Methylocaldum szegediense: one gene and its partners. The main gene of each other region encodes a partner of the protein of the gene in region 3 in a complex. Links are inferred from orthologs where the notes say so. Each region holds a gene or a part of one and is shown on either strand. Other genes may lie near its edges.

What was found.
Region 1: the proteins of accD (region 3) and accA are in contact, whole or in part, in a solved structure (PDB 8UXZ), measured with the Escherichia coli proteins. The link is inferred for Methylocaldum szegediense from one-to-one orthologs.
Region 2: the proteins of accD (region 3) and accC are in contact, whole or in part, in a solved structure (PDB 8UXZ), measured with the Escherichia coli proteins. The link is inferred for Methylocaldum szegediense from one-to-one orthologs.
Region 4: the proteins of accD (region 3) and accB are in contact, whole or in part, in a solved structure (PDB 8UXZ), measured with the Escherichia coli proteins. The link is inferred for Methylocaldum szegediense from one-to-one orthologs.

What each region holds. Positions count from the first base shown.
Region 1 is NZ_OX458333.1:4,361,807-4,366,697, forward strand. What follows is about bases 703-3,700. They hold accA (acetyl-CoA carboxylase carboxyl transferase subunit alpha), read right to left. Parts: upstream 2,686-3,700; coding sequence 1,720-2,685; downstream 703-1,719. Other genes in these bases: tilS (tRNA lysidine(34) synthetase TilS), read right to left, coding at 703-1,631; QEN43_RS19090 (dienelactone hydrolase family protein), read right to left, coding at 2,716-3,435; zwf (glucose-6-phosphate dehydrogenase), read right to left, coding at 3,492-3,700. Also shown: QEN43_RS19075 (DUF4156 domain-containing protein), read left to right, coding at 1-274; more of tilS, read right to left, coding at 264-702; more of zwf, read right to left, coding at 3,701-4,891. UniProt on the Escherichia coli protein: Component of the acetyl coenzyme A carboxylase (ACC) complex. First, biotin carboxylase catalyzes the carboxylation of biotin on its carrier protein (BCCP) and then the CO(2) group is transferred by the carboxyltransferase to acetyl-CoA to form malonyl-CoA.
Region 2 is NZ_OX458333.1:1,277,223-1,282,050, forward strand. The notes cover bases 1-2,935. They hold accC (acetyl-CoA carboxylase biotin carboxylase subunit), read left to right. Parts: upstream 1-762; coding sequence 763-2,109; downstream 2,110-2,935. Other genes in these bases: aroQ (type II 3-dehydroquinate dehydratase), read left to right, coding at 1-259; accB (acetyl-CoA carboxylase biotin carboxyl carrier protein), read left to right, coding at 263-712; prmA (50S ribosomal protein L11 methyltransferase), read left to right, coding at 2,109-2,935. In the rest of the region: more of prmA, read left to right, coding at 2,936-2,987; QEN43_RS05370 (zinc-ribbon and DUF3426 domain-containing protein), read left to right, coding at 2,991-3,791; QEN43_RS05375 (VPLPA-CTERM sorting domain-containing protein), read right to left, coding at 4,223-4,828. UniProt on the Escherichia coli protein: This protein is a component of the acetyl coenzyme A carboxylase complex; first, biotin carboxylase catalyzes the carboxylation of the carrier protein and then the transcarboxylase transfers the carboxyl group to form malonyl-CoA.
Region 3 is NZ_OX458333.1:543,073-547,831, forward strand. What follows is about bases 1,894-4,759. They hold accD (acetyl-CoA carboxylase, carboxyltransferase subunit beta), read left to right. Parts: upstream 1,894-2,773; coding sequence 2,774-3,745; downstream 3,746-4,759. Other genes in these bases: trpB (tryptophan synthase subunit beta), read left to right, coding at 1,894-1,959; trpA (tryptophan synthase subunit alpha), read left to right, coding at 1,956-2,765; folC (bifunctional tetrahydrofolate synthase/dihydrofolate synthase), read left to right, coding at 3,749-4,759. In the rest of the region: tRNA pseudouridine(38-40) synthase TruA, read left to right, coding at 1-108; QEN43_RS02355 (phosphoribosylanthranilate isomerase), read left to right, coding at 105-764; more of trpB, read left to right, coding at 739-1,893.
Region 4 is NZ_OX458333.1:1,274,364-1,279,209, reverse strand. Bases 1-2,953 are described here. They hold accB (acetyl-CoA carboxylase biotin carboxyl carrier protein), read right to left. Parts: upstream 1,726-2,953; coding sequence 1,276-1,725; downstream 1-1,275. Other genes in these bases: dsbD (protein-disulfide reductase DsbD), read right to left, coding at 2,829-2,953; QEN43_RS05345 (TlpA family protein disulfide reductase), read right to left, coding at 2,308-2,832; aroQ (type II 3-dehydroquinate dehydratase), read right to left, coding at 1,729-2,172; accC (acetyl-CoA carboxylase biotin carboxylase subunit), read right to left, coding at 1-1,225. Outside these bases: more of dsbD, read right to left, coding at 2,954-4,846. UniProt on the Escherichia coli protein: This protein is a component of the acetyl coenzyme A carboxylase complex; first, biotin carboxylase catalyzes the carboxylation of the carrier protein and then the transcarboxylase transfers the carboxyl group to form malonyl-CoA.

The DNA of each region.
Region 1 (4,891 bases), 3.8 Mb from region 3 along the record:
GGGATGTACCTGGGTGGAACTTACTCCGGGGGGCGAAAAGGTACGCGAACTCACGCCCCCCGAGGTCGGGCGTTGTAAGCATTTGGGGCGTGTTACATCGAATACGGCGGCGACCGTCGGTATCTTCGCCCGCAGCAAGGAGACGGTGCAAAAGGAAGTCAATCGTCTTGCCCGCAATAACGCGGCGGATATGGGTGGAGATACTATCGTGCCTGCCGGTCCTTTGATCGACGGTGAGCAAACCTTTAACGTCTATCGTTGCATCAATCCTTGATGGATAGCCAAGCGCCGGCAAAACCGTCCGGCGCGTGCCACCGGATCACGATATTGCAGTCGTTCGGTTCGCCTGCGAAACCGGCAGACACCCACCATCCCGCCACGGCCGCGAGCTCGTCGCCGATATAGATCAATGGCGTTCGCTCTCGGATCCAGGGCGGAATTCCGGCTTCCTGAAACAGTTTTTTGAGGTCGTGAGAGCCTTTGCGGCCAGGCAGGCGGAGCGATTCGCCACCTTGTCGGTAGCGAACGGTGATCGTCCCGCTTCGCCACGCGGCGAGCGAGATTCCCGCTCGTTTTTCCAAGCTCGCGCTTAGAGCGCCGTTCTGGTCCGGGAGATGGAGCGTCGCGACGCCATCCCATGGGATGATCTTGTCGGGGTGAAACGGTGGGATGATCGGCATCAGATAGAGCTCTTCCCGATATCGCCGTATCTCTCCTTCGTTCCACCGGATCGCTGGATTTCGGTCCGGTTTGGCGTCCAGCGCTTCGTTCAAGACACGATCGATCACACGCGTAGACGGCCTACGGAAGCCACGGCTCCGGAGCCACTCGCGCAGAATCAGGCGGCGGTCCGGTACCGAGCAGGCCCGCAGCGGATTCAGAAGAAGAGTGCCGCGTTTCGGTTGGATCACGGTCTTTAGTAGGTCCGCCGCCAGCGCGTTCAGCTGCGTTTGCGCTTCGGCGCAATGCTTGGCCGTTCGGGCCAGGGTGTCCTTCACCGCCGGCCATCGCTTTTCGAGTAAAGGAAGAACTTCGTGACGAATGAAATTTCGGTCATAACTCAGGTCGCGGTTGCTAGGATCTTCGATCCAGGCCAACCCGTGCTCTTCAGCATATTCCCGCAGTTGAGTGCGGGAGAAGGACAACAGGGGCCGCAGCAGAAATCCAGGTCCGAAGGCGGTGTACTCCGGCATGGCGGCAAGGCCGTCGATGCCGGCCCCGCGAAACAGCTGGAGCAGTAGCGTCTCCGCCTGATCGTCCCGATGCTGCGCAGTCAACAATGCTTCGCTTTCGGAAAGGAGTGCGCGCAAAGCCTCGTAACGGGCGTTCCGGGCAGCCTCTTCGGGGCTTTCGCCTGGCTTCGGCATCGCCTTGACCCGAAGCAGTTGGAACGGGATTCCGAGCAGTCGGCTCGTCGCTTCGCACGTTTCGGCCCACTCGTCTGCGGCGGCTTGCAGGCCATGGTGGATATGTACGGCGGCAAACTGGAGGTCGGGATGGCTGTCTTTCAGTTTCGCGCAGAGGTGGAGCAGGACCTGAGAGTCGAGTCCGCCGCTGTATGCAATCCAATAGCGGGTTGCCGGCGGATGGCGGGATAGATTTTGCTGCAGTGCTTCGACGAAAAGGCTCATGCCAGCCGTACAAGTACGGGGCCGATCAGAGACCCGTCCGGAGGCGGAAAGCAGCCGTCGGTGACCACTCCGTGAAAATGAACGATAGCTACGCGACCGCCTCTTCGAAAATACCGTAGCTCATCAACCGCTCGTAACGCCGTTGCAATAAGGTCTCGATGGGTGTACGGCGTAGTTCTTCGAGATGCCGTTTCAGCGCTGCTTTCAGATTGTCGCTGACTTGCTTACGATCACGATGAGCACCGCCCAACGGTTCGGGGACAATTTCGTCGATCAATTCTAGTTCCCGCAGCCGGTCCGACGTGATGCCCATGGCCTCGGCCGCGAGTTCGGCCTTGTCCGCGCTTTTCCAGAGGATGGATGCGCAGCCTTCCGGCGAAATGACCGAATACGTACTGTATTGGAGCATCAAAAGGCGGTCGCCCACGCCTATGGCCAGCGCGCCTCCGGAACCGCCTTCGCCGATCACGGTGCAAATAATCGGGGTGCGCAATTTCGACATTTCGAACAGGTTTCGGGCGATGGCTTCGCTCTGCCCCCGTTCCTCCGCGCCGATACCGGGATAGGCGCCAGGCGTGTCGATAAAGCAGAAGATGGGCAAGCGGAATCTTTCGGCGAGGTGCATCAGCCGTAATGCCTTGCGGTAGCCCTCTGGCCTCGGCATGCCGAAGTTGCGGTAAATCTTTTCCTTGGTGTCCCGGCCTTTCTGATGACCGATGACCAGGACCGGTTGTCCGTCCAGTTTGGCGAGTCCGCCCACGATCGCCGGATCGTCTGCGAAGCCTCGGTCCCCGTGAAGCTCGTGGAACTCGGAGAACATCAGATCGATGTAATCTAGCGTATACGGACGTTGCGGATGCCGGGAAAGCTGCGATATCTGCCACGCGGTCAGCGATGAGAAGACCGATTCGGTCAGCTTGCGGCTCTTTTCCTCAAGCCTTGCGATCTCCTCGCTGATGTTGATTTCGTTGTCGAATCCGACCCGCTTCAGTTCTTCAATCTTGGCTTCGAGTTCGGCGATGGGTTGTTCGAAATCTAGGAATTTCAGGTCCATTTGTCGATTTTTTGGAATGCATGGGGGCGCCTAGTTTAACACCTCGGCCAAGAAATTCCGCAGACTCTCCCAGGAGCGGCGATCCGCGGTTTCATCGTAAACCGTCCCGAACGATCGGTCGTTTGCCATGGGATTGGTGAAGGCGTGCAAGGTATTTCCATAGATATGGATTTGCCAGTCGGCTTCGGCTTCGGTGAGCTCTTTGGCCAGACTCAATATCTGATCCGGCGGTGCCATGGGATCGTCATGGCCGTGCAGGACGAGAACCTTAGCTTTGATCTTCGTGCCTTGCGTATTGCCCGGCGGTATGAGTAAGCCATGGAAGCTGACGACGCCGCGGAGATCGGCGCCGGTCCGCGCGAGATCCAGCACGCACAAGCCGCCGAAGCAAAAACCCATCGCCGCGATCCGCCTGGGGTCGACCTGAGGAAGTTTGCGGACGGTTTCCAGCGCGGCGGTAATCCGGTCTTGCAGCAATCGGCGGTCGTCCATGAAAGGTTTCATCAATTTTGCGTTTTCCTCGGGGCCGGTTCCCAATTTACCCTTACCGTACATATCGAGCGCAAAGGCCGCGTAACCCAGTTCAGCTAGCCTGCGCGCCTTGTTGCACACGAATTCGTCACGGCCAACCCAGGCGTGGGAAATCAACACGGCTGGCAGAGGTTGGGGGCGCTTGTCGTCATACGCGAAGAAGCCTTCAAGTTGAACGTCGTTATGGGTGTAATCGATCGTCTGGGTTATGACAGCCATTACTATCTCCAAAAGTACCGAAGGAACGAGATGAATAGCTTAACGGATCGTCGGCTTCAGCGAGGAGCGTCCGAGGCCGAGAACGAATGCCGCCATTGCTGATCCTCCCGCTCGAAGATGCGATCAGCTTCCTCGGGGCCCCAGGAACCGGCGGGATAGGTGTGAATGAATTCCCGCTCTACCGACCACGTTCTGATAATTGGGTCGACGACTCGCCAGGCCCACTCGACCTCGTCTGAACGCAGGAACTGAGCATGATCGCCAGCGATGACATCCAGTAGGAGCGACTCGTAGGCGTCGAGTTGGTAACCGGCCTGATAGCAGGTGCTGGCGTCGAGTTGAGTTGTTCGAGCGCGCATGCCGATGCCGGGTTCCCGTACCTGAACTTCGATGCGGATGCACTGTTCAGGTTGTATGCCCATCAACAGCCAATTTGGGGGCACCGCCGCGATTTGAGTTTCTCGAAACAATTGCTGCGGCGGGTGTTTGAAGCGTATGGCGATCAGCGAGCTGTTTTTCGCCAAGCGTTTGCCGGTCCGCAAATAAAACGGCACATTGCGCCAGCGCCAATTGTCGATGTACAGCTTTAGCGCGGCATAGGTCTCAGTCGTACTTTGCTTGTCGACCTGCTCTTCGTCCAGATATCCGGGCACATCCTGGCCCTCGACGCGTCCACGGGTGTATTGGGCGCGGAACGCATGGGCATGGACCGCGGCCTTGGGGATGGGCCGAATGGACTTGAGCACCTTGACCTTTTCGTCCCGAATCGATTCTGCATCCATGGTTGCCGGGGGTTCCATGGCGACTAAGGCTAGCATCTGCATCAAGTGGCTCTGGATCATGTCGCGCAGTGCGCCGGCAGTTTCGTAATAGTCCGCCCGGTCTTCGATTCCTGCCATTTCGCTATGCGTGATCTGCACATGATCGATGAGGTTGCGGTTCCACAACGGTTCCCACATGAGATTTGCGAAGCGAAATACGAAGATGTTTTGCACCGTTTCCTTGCCGAGATAATGATCGATTCGGAAGATCTGCTGCTCGGTAAAGTTGCGGTGTAGGTGGCGATCGAGGATTTGCGCATCCTCCAGGTGGTAGCCGAACGGTTTTTCGACCACGAGACGGCGCCAGCCCCCTTGTTCCTGATTGAGTCCGCTCAGCGCTAAAAAGTCCGCCGCCGCTTTATATTCTGAAGGCGGAAGCGAAAGGTAATACACGTGATTAGGTGGAAACTCGGGCCCGCTGTCCAACAGCTGTCTGAGGCGCATCGACGAGTCGGGATCACCGATGTTCGCCGAGAAGAAATGGAGTCGCTGATTGAAGTGGTCGAGTGCCTCTTGGTCGAGTGAGCCGCCCAGGCGCTCTTCCAGCCATTTGGACACCTCGGCCCGCCATTGAGAATTATCCCAATCCCGTCGGCCTAAACCTAGTATGACCGTCGCCTCGGGCAGTCGGCCGG
Region 2 (4,828 bases), 730 kb from region 3 along the record:
TCAGGCGTTCAGGGAATCTGTAGACTTCATACTCATCAATCCGGGTGCGTTCACGCATACCAGCATTGCGCTACGCGATGCGTTTCTCGCGACCCGTATTCCTTTTATCGAAGTCCATTTATCGAACATCCATGCACGCGAGCCGTTCCGTAAACATTCCTATTTGTCCGATATCGCCAAAGGCGTCATCTGCGGATTCGGCGGACTCGGTTATGAACTCGCCTTGAATGCCGCCTTAAAAATCCTAGAAGCGGGCTAAACCATGGATATTAGAAAAATAAAGAAGCTCATCGAAATGATTGAAGAGTCGGGTATTGCCGAGATTGAGATTCGTGAAGGGGAGGAGTCGGTACGTATCAGCCGGTACAGCAGCGTTGCAGCGCAACCGGTGCAAGTCGTACCGGCAGCTGCGCCGGCCCCGGCAGTGTCACAGCCCACGGCACCCGAGTCGGTCGATTCGACCGCTGATAAATTGACGGGGCATATCGTGCGATCGCCCATGGTCGGCACGTTTTACCGTTCGCCATCGCCGGGAGCGAAACCGTTCGTGGAGGTCGGACAGCGGGTGGAAGTAGGCGATACGCTCTGCATTATCGAGGCGATGAAAATCTTAAATCAAATTGAGGCCGACAAGGCCGGTGTGATTGCCAAGGTGCTGGTGGAAAACGCCCAACCGGTGGAATACAACCAACCCTTGTTCATCATCGAGTAAGGGCCTAACGGCGTTGTCTGTTATTCGCCCGACCCACCAGGTGTTTGTTCATGCTCGGTAAAGTTCTTATCGCCAATCGGGGCGAGATTGCCCTGCGTATTCTTCGTGCTTGCCGCGAACTCGGCATCAAAGTTGTGGCTGTACATTCCGAGGCCGATAGGGATCTCAAGCACGTGCGGCTGGCCGACGAGTCCGTATGTATCGGTCCGGCTCCCTCGAAAGAAAGCTATCTGAATGTTCCGGCTATCATTAGCGCGGCCGAAGTCACCGACTCGGTGGCCATCCATCCAGGCTATGGTTTTCTGTCCGAAAACGCCGATTTCGCCGAGAAGGTGATTCAAAGCGGTTTCGTTTTCATAGGCCCTCGTCCGGAAACCATACGCCTCATGGGAGACAAGGTGTCGGCCATCGAGGCGATGAAAAAAGCCGGCATCCCATGCTTGCCGGGTTCGGATGGTCCTTTGAGCGAAAATCACGACGAGAATCTAAAGATCGCCCGCCGCATCGGATTTCCGGTCATTATCAAAGCCGCAGGCGGCGGCGGCGGACGCGGCATGCGGGTGGTCCACAGCGAGGCTAATCTGCCGAGCGCTATCACGCTGACCCGCGGGGAGGCTGCGGCAGCCTTCGGTAACGATACGGTTTATATGGAGAAATACCTGGAAAATCCTCGGCATATCGAATTCCAGGTGATTGCCGACAGTCATGGGAACGTGATTCATCTGGGCGAACGCGATTGCTCCACTCAGCGCCGGCATCAGAAAGTCATCGAAGAAGCGCCCGCGCCCGGCATTACCGAGGAACAGCGCCGCGAGATGGGAGAGCGCTGCGTCAAGGCCTGTCAGGAAATTGGCTATCTCGGAGCCGGGACTTTCGAGTTTCTTTACCAGGACGGCCAGTTCTATTTCATCGAGATGAATACCCGCGTTCAAGTGGAGCATCCGGTGACGGAAATGGTGACGGGCTTCGATATCGTGAAGGAGCAGCTTCGCATCGCTGCTGGCGAGACCTTGTCGATCCGGCAGGAGGATGTTCAACTGCGGGGCCACGCCATCGAGTGTCGGATCAATGCCGAAGATCCTCAGAGTTTCATCCCTAGTCCCGGCGTAATCGAGCAGTTCCATATGCCCGGAGGCCCGGGGATCCGGGTCGAGACGCATATCTATAACGGCTATCGGGTGCCGCCCTATTACGACTCCATGATCGGCAAGCTCATCGCCCATGGCGAGACGCGCAGCGGGGCTATTGCGCGTGCCCGCATGGCGCTTCAGGAAATGGTCATCGGCGGCATCAAATGCAATATTCCGTTGTTGCTCGACATCATCAACGACACAGCCTTTAATGCCGGCGGACAGAACATCCATTATTTGGAGCGTAAGCTCGGATTGAAACATTGATGTGGCGTCAGCTGGCGATTACGGTGGACGAATCCTGGGCGGAGCCGGTTTCCGATTTTCTGGCGAACCTCGGTGCCGTTGCCGTCAGCTTCGAAGATGCCGGCGACCAACCTCTGTTCGAGCCCAAACCGGGAGAAACGCCAGTTTGGCGGCAGACTAGAGTCATCGGATTGTTCGATGCGGACGCCGATACCGATCAAGTTCGGGATGCGATTGCGAACGAATTCGGCGAGCGGGTGTTGCAGTGTCAGCTCGAGAATTTGGAAGATCGCGCATGGGAACGTGCCTGGCTTGACCATTTTCGACCGATGCGCTTTGGTCGGAGACTCTGGATCTGCCCGACCGGTTTCGAGCCTCCAGAACCGCAAGCCGTCAACGTGGTGCTTGATCCGGGCCTTGCTTTCGGAACCGGCACGCATCCCACGACCGCACTTTGCCTCGAATGGTTGGACGGTCAGGATTTGCAGGGTAAGACCGTGATCGACTACGGCTGCGGTTCAGGAATTCTTGCGGTGGCTGCATTGAAGCTGGGCGCGGTGAAAGCCTACGGAGTGGACATCGATCCTCAGGCGCTCACGGCGTCGGAGGAAAACGCGCGCAAGAACGGGGTGCAGGCCGACTTGGTGCTCGCCTACCCGGGCGAGATGGGGGCTGTTCGGGCCGGGGTTCTGGTAGCTAATATCCTGGCTAACCCATTGATCGAATTGGCAGCGGAGATTAGCGAAAAGGTCCTTCCGGGCGGGCGTTTGGCGTTATCTGGGATCTTGGCGGCGCAAGTCGAAAGCGTTCGCGCGGCCTACGTTTCGCAGTTCGATTTCTCTTCCCCTGAGCTCCGCGAGGAATGGGCGCTGCTCACGGGCATAAAGCGTCGAGGTTGAAGCGTGTTTACCCGCTGCCCCGAGTGTAAAACCGCATATCGCATCAGCGTTGGTCAATTGCGTGCCGGACGTGGCGAAGCGCTATGTGAGCGTTGCAATATCGTTTTCAACGCCTTGGTGTCCCTGGGACATGCGGTGAAAGACACGATTCCTGAAGATGCACCTCAGATAAGGCCGCCACCTTTAGGAGATCGGGACGCAGTACTCCTGCCGAAGTTCGAGCCAAAGCTGCCCGAGAAATCGGGAAGTGAAGGCGAGGAATTGGCCTTTGGCGCACAGGCGTTCGAGCAGGAAGGGAAGGGGAGCGATGCGAAAGGAAGCGAGGGGCTGTCTTCGGTAGCGCCGGAGACCTGGTGGGGGTTAGGCGTCTTCGGATTGACGACTCTTTTGATCGTCCAACTAATCGTATTCGAAGGCGACAGAATGGTGCAGAGTGCCCGAATGCGTCCCTGGCTGGATATGGTCTGCAAGACCGTTGATTGTCAGTTGCCGCCTTATAAAGATTTGCGCCGAATCCAGATTTTCGATCGGGCTTTACGGCCGGACTCGACGCGCGACGATGCTTTAGAGTTCCAACTCGTATTCGCGAACCAGTCCGACCTGCCGCAGATGCTCCCCAATTTGAAGCTGGTGCTCACCGAACTTAACGGAACCCCGGTCGCGGAGAGGATATTCGCGCCTGCAGAATATCTCCCCGAAGGGGAAACCGTTTCGCTGATGCCGGTCGGCAAACCGTTCGAAATCCGCCTGCTTTTGTCTAAACCGAGTCGTGACGTAGGCGGCTTCACATTCGAGTTACAGTGATTCGGTCTTTCAAACCCTGGCTACGGTTGCCGACTCATGTCGGATTTGTTTACAGCTTTACAGCATCCGGTCAGCCTTCGTTAACGGTAACAGGATAAGCCAGTTGACGGGTTCAGGAAGGGCAAACACCTATTGATTCCGTTTGTGGTGAGCCCTTCGCCCTTTGGGCCCCTCGACAAGCTCAGGCTTGTGGGACGCTCTCCTGGGCTTATCGAAGGGCGTGAATAGAAATCATTCGATCAAAACCGAAGCGTAATGCTTACCCAAAGGTCTCGCAGCGGCGATGAGCCGAGGAAGGGCATGGCAAGCGGACCCCGTTCATTGCAGGGTCACCGCGCCGCAAGCGAGATCAACCAATCGTCGTTCGACTAAGCCTGCCGAAAGTCGGCTCAGAGACATCGCAAGGGCAAACCGGAATCACGAGCCTTTTCCTAAAGATTTCGCGATCGTCTCGAGACCAGTCCTAAGCCGGCGATGGCCGAGCCGAACAGCCAGACCGCGCCGGGAACCGGAACGGGGGTCGGCGCTACTTCTGGGCCGTCGCCGCCGCCGAAATAACCGCTTGTGATCGTTTTGCCATTGGTCTTCCCGGCACCCGAGAAATCCGCTACGTGAGCCGCATACCAGGCATTTCCTTCCCCAGCGGTTCCACTGGAGGGTCCATGATAGGAGTCGGGCGTATCTCCGTTAATGCCGGTGATGCTGAAGGTCAGCGGGTCCTGGCGATCGTTTCCTGGTCCGCTCACGACCACATCGAATCTGCCGAAACCGTTTAACCGTCGATTGAAATCGACCGTCCAGCCGTTAGGCAGATTGCTGATGTTGCTGGACGAAAGGTTGGATACGCCATTGTCGACTACATTGAATCCGAATGCCTGGATGCCGAAGTTGGACAGCTCATGACCAGCGAAAGGCCCGCCCGAATCGTTCAGCGCGTCGACAGTAAAGGTAATATCATCGCCCGATGCCTGGGTTGTCACGGTCAGATAGTTCTTACCGTCGGTAAAGGGCGGTTGATTGATATTCGTTTGATCCAG
Region 3 (4,759 bases):
TACTTGGGCGGTGTTTTTTACCCGGCCCATTTTGACCTGCCTCGTCATCCTATCTTTGATCACCTGCCGGCTGATGCCAGACGTTATGTGCCTTCGGAAACCGAGTGAAAATTCCGTATCCCTTCCGTAGAACTCGCGTTAAAATCTGCGGTTTCACCCGCCCGGACGACGCCGCGCTAGCCGTTCGACTGGGTGCTGACGCGATCGGCCTGGTTTTTTATCCGCCCAGTCCGAGGAATCTCGACGTTGAAACGGCTCGAAAAATCGTCGCTGCTTTGCCGCCGTTCGCTACCGTGGTTGGGCTGTTCGTCGACGAAGACGAAAGCGTCGTTCGTAGGATCTTGGAACAGGTGCGTATCGATCTGATTCAATTTCACGGCGAGGAAAGTCCGGATTACTGCCGCCGTTTCGGCAAACCTTATATTAAGGCTGTGCGAATGCGGTCTGAAACCGACCTGGCGCGGGTCGTGGACGCTTATCCGGATGCCGCGGGTTTTTTGTTGGATGCCTGGCACCCGGAAGCAAAAGGGGGAACCGGGCATCCCTTCGACTGGGATTTGATCCCGAAGGAACTCCGCCAATCGGTAATTTTGGCCGGAGGCCTCACGCCGCGTAATGTCGAGGATGCTTTGCGGGCGGTGCGGCCTTACGCTGTCGACGTTTCCAGCGGCGTAGAGGCAGACAAGGGCATCAAGGATGCCGAGAAAATGGCGGCGTTTCTAGAACAGGTACACGCGTATGACCGTAGAGCACATATCGACTGAACCCTATAACCTACCGGATGAGCGAGGACACTTCGGCCCTTACGGCGGCGTGTTCGTCGCCGAAACCTTGATGCATCCCATTCAAGAATTGCAGGACGCGTATTACCGCTACATGAAAGATCCGGCGTTTCTTGCCGAATTGGATTACGATCTCAAGCATTACGTCGGGCGTCCTTCGCCGATCTATTATGCCGAACGCCTTAGTTCGACCTTGGGTGGCGCGCAGATTTTCTTCAAGCGCGAAGATCTCAATCATACCGGCGCGCACAAAGTCAACAACACGGTCGGACAGGCACTGCTAGCCAAGCGTATGGGCAAACGCCGTGTCATCGCCGAGACGGGCGCCGGGCAGCATGGCGTCGCGACCGCCACGGTCGCCGCTCGCTTAGGAATGGAGTGCGTGGTCTACATGGGGGCGGTCGACGTCGAAAGGCAAGCCCTTAACGTGTTCCGCATGAAATTGCTGGGTGCCACCGTGGTGCCGGTCGAATCCGGCTCGAGAACCCTTAAGGACGCGCTGAACGAAGCCATGCGGGACTGGGTCACGAACGTCGACAACACCTTTTATATCATCGGCACCGTGGCCGGTCCTCATCCTTACCCGGCGATGGTCCGCGATTTTCAGGCGGTCATCGGACGTGAAGCCAAGGAGCAGATGAAAGAAATGACCGGTGGCTTGCCGGATGCACTGATTGCCTGCGTCGGCGGCGGATCGAACGCGATCGGTTTGTTTTATCCCTTCATCGACGATCGGGACGTCGCGATGTACGGTGTCGAGGCGGCGGGTGAGGGCATCGCGACCGGGCGCCACTCCGCGCCGTTGAACGCCGGCCGACCGGGCGTGTTGCACGGCAACCGCACCTATCTCATGGAGGACGAGGATGGCGAAATCATCGAAACGCACTCGATTTCGGCTGGTCTCGATTATCCGGGTGTCGGGCCGGAACATGCCTGGTTGAAAGATAGCGGCCGCGCGACCTATGTCAGCATCACCGATGACGAAGCTATGGAAGCCTTTCACACGCTGACCCGGATCGAAGGCATCATCCCGGCGTTGGAATCCAGCCATGCCGTAGCGTACGCCCTGAAGCTCGCCCCTACCATGAGCAAGGATCAAAAGATCCTGGTCAATTTGTCGGGACGCGGGGACAAAGACATCAACACCGTAGCAAGGCGCGAAGGAATTACCCTGTGAGCCGTTTGACCGCTAAGTTTCAGGCTTTAAAGCAAGCCCACCGAAAAGCTCTCATCCCTTTCATCACCGCGGGCGACCCCGAGCCGGATTTTACCGTCCCGGCAATGCACGCCATGGTGGAAGCCGGTGCCGACATCATCGAACTGGGTGTGCCTTTTTCCGATCCCATGGCCGACGGCCCCGTCATCCAAAAGGCCAGCGAACGCGCTCTGGCACACCGAATGAGCCTTCGCCGAGTGCTGGACATGGTGGAACGGTTCCGTTCGACCGATAGCGAGACTCCCATCGTGCTCATGGGTTATCTGAACCCGGTCGAGTGTATGGGCTACCCTGCGTTCGTGGAAAGGGCAAAAAGCGCCGGCGTCGACGGGGTCCTGACCGTGGACATGCCGCCCGAAGAATCGTCCGAGCTAGTGTCGCTTCTCGAGCAAGCCGGCATCGATCCGATCTTTCTGCTCGCACCCAATAGCACCGACGAGCGGATACGGAAAATGGGCCAGCTGGGTCGAGGCTATTTATATTATGTGTCTCTGAAAGGCGTGACCGGCGCCTCGCATTTGGATCTGAGCGATGTCGAGCGTAAGCTTTCGGAAATCCGCGCTTTGGTCGACTTGCCTCTGGGCGTCGGATTCGGGGTCAAGAACGCTGAGGTCGCGGCCGCAATTTCGAAATTCGCTGACGCGGTAGTGGTAGGCAGTGCGTTGGTCGAGAAGATCGAAGTCGCGCAAGGCGATACCGACCGGGCGCTCACAGCTATCGTCGAACTGTTGAAATCCATGCGTGCCGCAATGGACGCATCATCTTAGCGAGAGAGATGACTTTGAGCTGGTTTCATAAATTAGTTCCGTCGAAGATTCGCACCGAAGCGTCCAGCAAGAGCGCGATACCGGAAGGATTGTGGAGCAAGTGTCCGGCCTGCAATGCCATTCTGTACCGGTCGGAGGTCGAGAGGAATCTGGAGGTTTGTCCGAAATGCAATCATCACATGCGCATCAGCGGACGCAAGCGCTTGCATTTGTTTCTCGATCCCGGCAATCGCCAGGAAATCGGAGAAGGGCTCACGCCGGTCGATCCGCTCAAATTCAAAGACAGCAAGAAATACAAGGACCGTTTAGCGCAGGCGCAAAAAGCGACCGGCGAAAAGGATGCGCTGATCGTTGTGGCCGGACAGCTCTTCGGGAGGCCCTTGGTGGCTGCCGCGTTCAATTTCGACTTCATGGGCGGTTCCATGGGCTCGGTCGTAGGGGAGCGCTTTGTGCGGGGCGTCAATCACTGCCTCGAACATAGGATTCCACTCGTCGTTTTCAGCGCCAGCGGCGGTGCCCGCATGCAGGAGTCGCTGTTATCCTTGTTCCAAATGGCTAAGACCGCCGCCGCCTTGGCGAGGCTGGCCGACGCCGGCATTCCTTTCATTTCCGTCATGACCGATCCGACGATGGGAGGGGTATCCGCTAGCTTGGCCATGCTCGGCGACATCAATATCGGTGAACCTGGCGCTTTGATCGGATTCGCAGGGCCGCGCGTCATCGAACAGACCGTTCGCGAAAAGCTGCCGGAGGGCTTCCAGCGAAGCGAATTCTTGCTCAAACATGGTGCTCTCGACATGATCGTCGATCGCCGTGAAATGCGAGAGAAAATCGCGTCGTTGCTGTCGATCTTGTTTGCCGAAAAGCCAACCACCGCCGGCGTTGAGCCGAGTATCGCCGAGAAACGCGCCGAAAGACCCGAAACGCTTGCCGCAGCCTATACCTCGCTTTCCGCGGAAGAGCTCACGGGCAACGAATAGTTCATGCGTTTCAAGACGCTGGCTGACTGGCTGGCATGGCAGGAAGCCTTACACCCGAAGTCGATCGACCTCGGCCTATTCCGCGTCAAGAAGGTCTATGAACGGCTTGGTCGCCGGGGGCCGATGCCGTATACCATCACCGTAGGCGGTACCAACGGCAAAGGCTCATGCGTCGCGATGCTGGATGCCATTTTACGCCGGCAGGGCTATCGGGTAGGCACGTATACGTCCCCACATCTGCTCCGCTATAACGAGCGAATCTGCATCGACGGAGAGCCGGTCGGCGACGACCCAATCTGCGATGCCTTCGAGCGGATAGACCGGGTGCGCGACGACACCACGCTCAGTTTTTTTGAATTCGGTACTTTGGCTGCACTCGATATCTTCGCCGCCGCCGATCTGGACGTGCAAGTACTGGAAGTCGGTTTGGGGGGGCGCTTGGACGCCGTCAATATCGTCGATGCGAACGCGGCCCTAATTGCGAGCATCGACCTGGACCACCAGGATTGGCTGGGCGATACCCGCACCGCGATCGGACTCGAGAAGGCGGGAATCTTCCGCCCCGGCAAACCGGCGGTTATCGGGGATATCGATGTGCCGGCCGCGGTCGTCCAGTATGCCGAGGAACACGGCGTGCCTCTTTCATGGTTGGGGCGGGATTTTACGTATGAAATGCTGGGCGGCGGCTGGAACTGGATAGGTCGTGACGCTCGCCTAGACAATCTGCCGCTTCCGGCGCTTCAAGGCGTTCATCAAATGATGAACGCGTCCGCTGTATTGGAAACCCTGCATCGGATAGAGCATGATGTGCCCGTATCGGCAGTGTCCATTCGGGACGGATTGAAAAACGTCAGTTTGGCCGGGCGGTTCCAGTACATACCCGGGAGCGTTCCGGTATTATTGGACGTGGCGCACAATCCCCAGGCCGTTAAGGTATTGGCGGACTACTTGCGCTCGCGGTTCGAGGGGAAAACCATACACGCGGTTTTCGCCGTCATGCGCGACAAGGATATT
Region 4 (4,846 bases), 730 kb from region 3 along the record:
TTTCCTGAAGCGCCATGCGGGCACGCGCAATAGCCCCGCTGCGCGTCTCGCCATGGGCGATGAGCTTGCCGATCATGGAGTCGTAATAGGGCGGCACCCGATAGCCGTTATAGATATGCGTCTCGACCCGGATCCCCGGGCCTCCGGGCATATGGAACTGCTCGATTACGCCGGGACTAGGGATGAAACTCTGAGGATCTTCGGCATTGATCCGACACTCGATGGCGTGGCCCCGCAGTTGAACATCCTCCTGCCGGATCGACAAGGTCTCGCCAGCAGCGATGCGAAGCTGCTCCTTCACGATATCGAAGCCCGTCACCATTTCCGTCACCGGATGCTCCACTTGAACGCGGGTATTCATCTCGATGAAATAGAACTGGCCGTCCTGGTAAAGAAACTCGAAAGTCCCGGCTCCGAGATAGCCAATTTCCTGACAGGCCTTGACGCAGCGCTCTCCCATCTCGCGGCGCTGTTCCTCGGTAATGCCGGGCGCGGGCGCTTCTTCGATGACTTTCTGATGCCGGCGCTGAGTGGAGCAATCGCGTTCGCCCAGATGAATCACGTTCCCATGACTGTCGGCAATCACCTGGAATTCGATATGCCGAGGATTTTCCAGGTATTTCTCCATATAAACCGTATCGTTACCGAAGGCTGCCGCAGCCTCCCCGCGGGTCAGCGTGATAGCGCTCGGCAGATTAGCCTCGCTGTGGACCACCCGCATGCCGCGTCCGCCGCCGCCGCCTGCGGCTTTGATAATGACCGGAAATCCGATGCGGCGGGCGATCTTTAGATTCTCGTCGTGATTTTCGCTCAAAGGACCATCCGAACCCGGCAAGCATGGGATGCCGGCTTTTTTCATCGCCTCGATGGCCGACACCTTGTCTCCCATGAGGCGTATGGTTTCCGGACGAGGGCCTATGAAAACGAAACCGCTTTGAATCACCTTCTCGGCGAAATCGGCGTTTTCGGACAGAAAACCATAGCCTGGATGGATGGCCACCGAGTCGGTGACTTCGGCCGCGCTAATGATAGCCGGAACATTCAGATAGCTTTCTTTCGAGGGAGCCGGACCGATACATACGGACTCGTCGGCCAGCCGCACGTGCTTGAGATCCCTATCGGCCTCGGAATGTACAGCCACAACTTTGATGCCGAGTTCGCGGCAAGCACGAAGAATACGCAGGGCAATCTCGCCCCGATTGGCGATAAGAACTTTACCGAGCATGAACAAACACCTGGTGGGTCGGGCGAATAACAGACAACGCCGTTAGGCCCTTACTCGATGATGAACAAGGGTTGGTTGTATTCCACCGGTTGGGCGTTTTCCACCAGCACCTTGGCAATCACACCGGCCTTGTCGGCCTCAATTTGATTTAAGATTTTCATCGCCTCGATAATGCAGAGCGTATCGCCTACTTCCACCCGCTGTCCGACCTCCACGAACGGTTTCGCTCCCGGCGATGGCGAACGGTAAAACGTGCCGACCATGGGCGATCGCACGATATGCCCCGTCAATTTATCAGCGGTCGAATCGACCGACTCGGGTGCCGTGGGCTGTGACACTGCCGGGGCCGGCGCAGCTGCCGGTACGACTTGCACCGGTTGCGCTGCAACGCTGCTGTACCGGCTGATACGTACCGACTCCTCCCCTTCACGAATCTCAATCTCGGCAATACCCGACTCTTCAATCATTTCGATGAGCTTCTTTATTTTTCTAATATCCATGGTTTAGCCCGCTTCTAGGATTTTTAAGGCGGCATTCAAGGCGAGTTCATAACCGAGTCCGCCGAATCCGCAGATGACGCCTTTGGCGATATCGGACAAATAGGAATGTTTACGGAACGGCTCGCGTGCATGGATGTTCGATAAATGGACTTCGATAAAAGGAATACGGGTCGCGAGAAACGCATCGCGTAGCGCAATGCTGGTATGCGTGAACGCACCCGGATTGATGAGTATGAAGTCTACAGATTCCCTGAACGCCTGATGGATACGCCCGATGAGCTCGTGCTCGGCATTACTCTGGAAGAAATCCAGATGACAGCCCAGCGCTCGGGCCTTCGCGTCTAAAGCAGACTCGATATCGCCGAGCGACTGACTGCCATAAAGCCCAGGCTCGCGAACCCCAAGCAAGTTGAGATTCGGGCCGTTAAGCACAAGAATGTTTGCCATATTAAGAGGACGGACTTGTTTCCGATGACGCAGAAGCCGAAAAGCCGCGGCTATTTTGCCGAAACCCACAAAATCTGTCCACAAATGAGGAATTTCGCTTACGTTCGACGCAGTTAGCGCATTTTGACGAGAAGGTCAATGAACGAGCGGTTTGAGAACCTCGGTGAGCTGCTCTCGCGAGAACGGTCCGATATGGGCGTCCACCAACTGGCCGTCGCGATTGAAAACGACGGAAAACGGCAAGACGCCGAGCCGGTTTCCAAGCCTCTCCGCCCAGGCAACGGCGCGTTCGTCACCGAGCAAGATCGGATAATTAACCGGCGTCTCTTTTAAAAAGTCTTGAACGGCTTCGGACTCGTCAATGGCGATACCGACAAATTGAACGCCTTTGCCGCCCAATTCGGTTTGCAAGCGGGTAAACTCCGGCATCTCTTCTCGGCACGGCGCGCACCAGGTCGCCCAGAAATTGAGTACGAGAACCTTCCCTTTCCACTCGGCGATATCGCGCGGATTGCCGTCCAGATCCCTGAGCGAAACGGAGTCTACAGAAGCGCCATTCGGTGGTGCGCTCGGTTCTCCGCTCATCCAGCGCTGGGCAAGAATGCCCAGAAGCAACGCGGCTAACGCGAGCAATCCATATAGGAGCTTCGACGAATTCACTGCAACACCCTTTGCACATGTCCCACAAATTCGTCTGCGTTCATGTAACCGACCACACGGAACGCTTTCCGCTCCTCCCGGTCCGGCCCGAAGAACAAAGTCGCCGGTGGTCCGATAAGGCCGAAATGATTGAGAAGCGCTTGATCATCCGCGGAATTTTGTGTGACATCCGCCTGCAGCAAAATGACATCAGCGAGCGCATTCTGAACCTTGGGGTCGGCGAAGGTATAACGCTCCATTTCCTTACACGAGATGCACCAATCGGCATAGAAATCCAGCATCACCCACTTTCCGGCCATCTCCGCCGCGGCTACTTGCGCGTTCAGCTCATCAAGCGTCCTGACCTTCCTGAACTCAGTCGACTGCGGCGACGCCGTGGCGGTCGTCGGATATATGTCTCGCAACGGCTGTAGCGGGTCGGTGCTGTTCGAAGCGACTCCGATCAACAGCAACACACCGTAAGTGAGCATCACGATACCTACGCCCTTCCACAGTCTGCGCCAGCCCGAAGCTGGATGAGGCAGAGCATCCAGGGCTCCTAGGTAGATCGCCGGAATGATCAGCAATAGCGCCCACAGGAACATAGATACGGCGGCAGGGAGAATGCGTTCGAGCAACCAAACGGCGATCGCCAGAAGTCCCACGCCGAAAGCGGCCTTGACTGCATTCATCCAGGTTCCGGCCTTGGGCAGCAGTTTCCCGGCGGATGCACCGATGATCAGCAAGGGAATCCCCATCCCCAATCCCAACGCGAACAGAGCCACGCCGCCGAGCACGGCATCGCCGGTCTGGCCGATGTAGATCAGAGCGCCGGCCAGGGGCGCTGCCACGCAAGGTCCTACGATCAAGGCCGAAAGCGCTCCCATGATCGCCGCCCCCGTCAGGGTACCGCCACGCTGGCGGTTGCTGAGGGCAACCACGCGGGATTGGATGAACGCTGGCATCTGCAGCGTGTAGACGCCGAACATGGACAAGGCCAACAGCACGAACACGGCGCTGAACGCGACGATGACCTCGGGTTTTTGGAACAGCATCTGGAGATTGCTGCCAAAAAGGCCGGCCAAAACGCCGAAGACGGTATAGGCCAGGGCCGACGCCAGCACGTAACTGAGCGACAGCATGAAAGCTCGACCCGTCGTGATCGTGTGACCGTTGCCGACGATGATCCCAGACAGAATCGGGATCATCGGAAAAACACAAGGGGTGAACGCCAGCAACAGTCCGAATCCCAGAAAGCTGAGAACCGTGCCCCATACCGAACCGTTTTGTAGCTCGAAAGCGATTCGGTCCTGCTCCGACACCGGCTCGGGAGGACTCGCTGCCGACGTCGACGTTCCCACCCCTCCGGCCGGCAAATCAAGGCTCACCGTTTTCTGCATGGGCGGGTAGCATACGCCTTTCTCGGCACAGCCCTGGTAGTTCGCCTGCAATTGAATACTGACCGGTTGGCCGTCGGCCCGCGACAAGGGTACGGGGAAACCGACTTCCTCGTGGAACACTTCTACCGCACCGAACTCCTCATCGTGCTTGGGTTCGCCGCGGGGAATCTCATAGCGGCCGAGCTTTACGCCGGCTGGCTCGATCACGGCCAGATTGAATTTCTCGCGGTAGAGATAATACCCATCGGCAATTTGCCAACTGACCCACAGCGTTTGGGGATCCTTTACCTCGGCAAAAAAACGGAAAGCTTCGTCCGGCGGCAGCAAATCAACGGGCTGAGTCTTGATCCCCAGCGATTTGAACGCCTCCGCCAATTTTGCGAGCGAGTCGTTCTTGCCTCCGTTCGCGCCACCCGTAGGCCAAGCCACGTTCACTGTCTGCCTGTGCGGCGGATAGCACACCCCGGCATCGGCACAGCCCTGGGATGTCACCTCGAGAGCTAGGACCTCGCCGGCGCCGTCGCGCCGCTCCACCGGAAGCCGGATATCGACGTGCCGACGGTAGATTTCCATTTCGCCGAAAAATTCATCATGCTTAATTTCACCCGGTGGAAAAACCGGCTCGCCCAGATCGA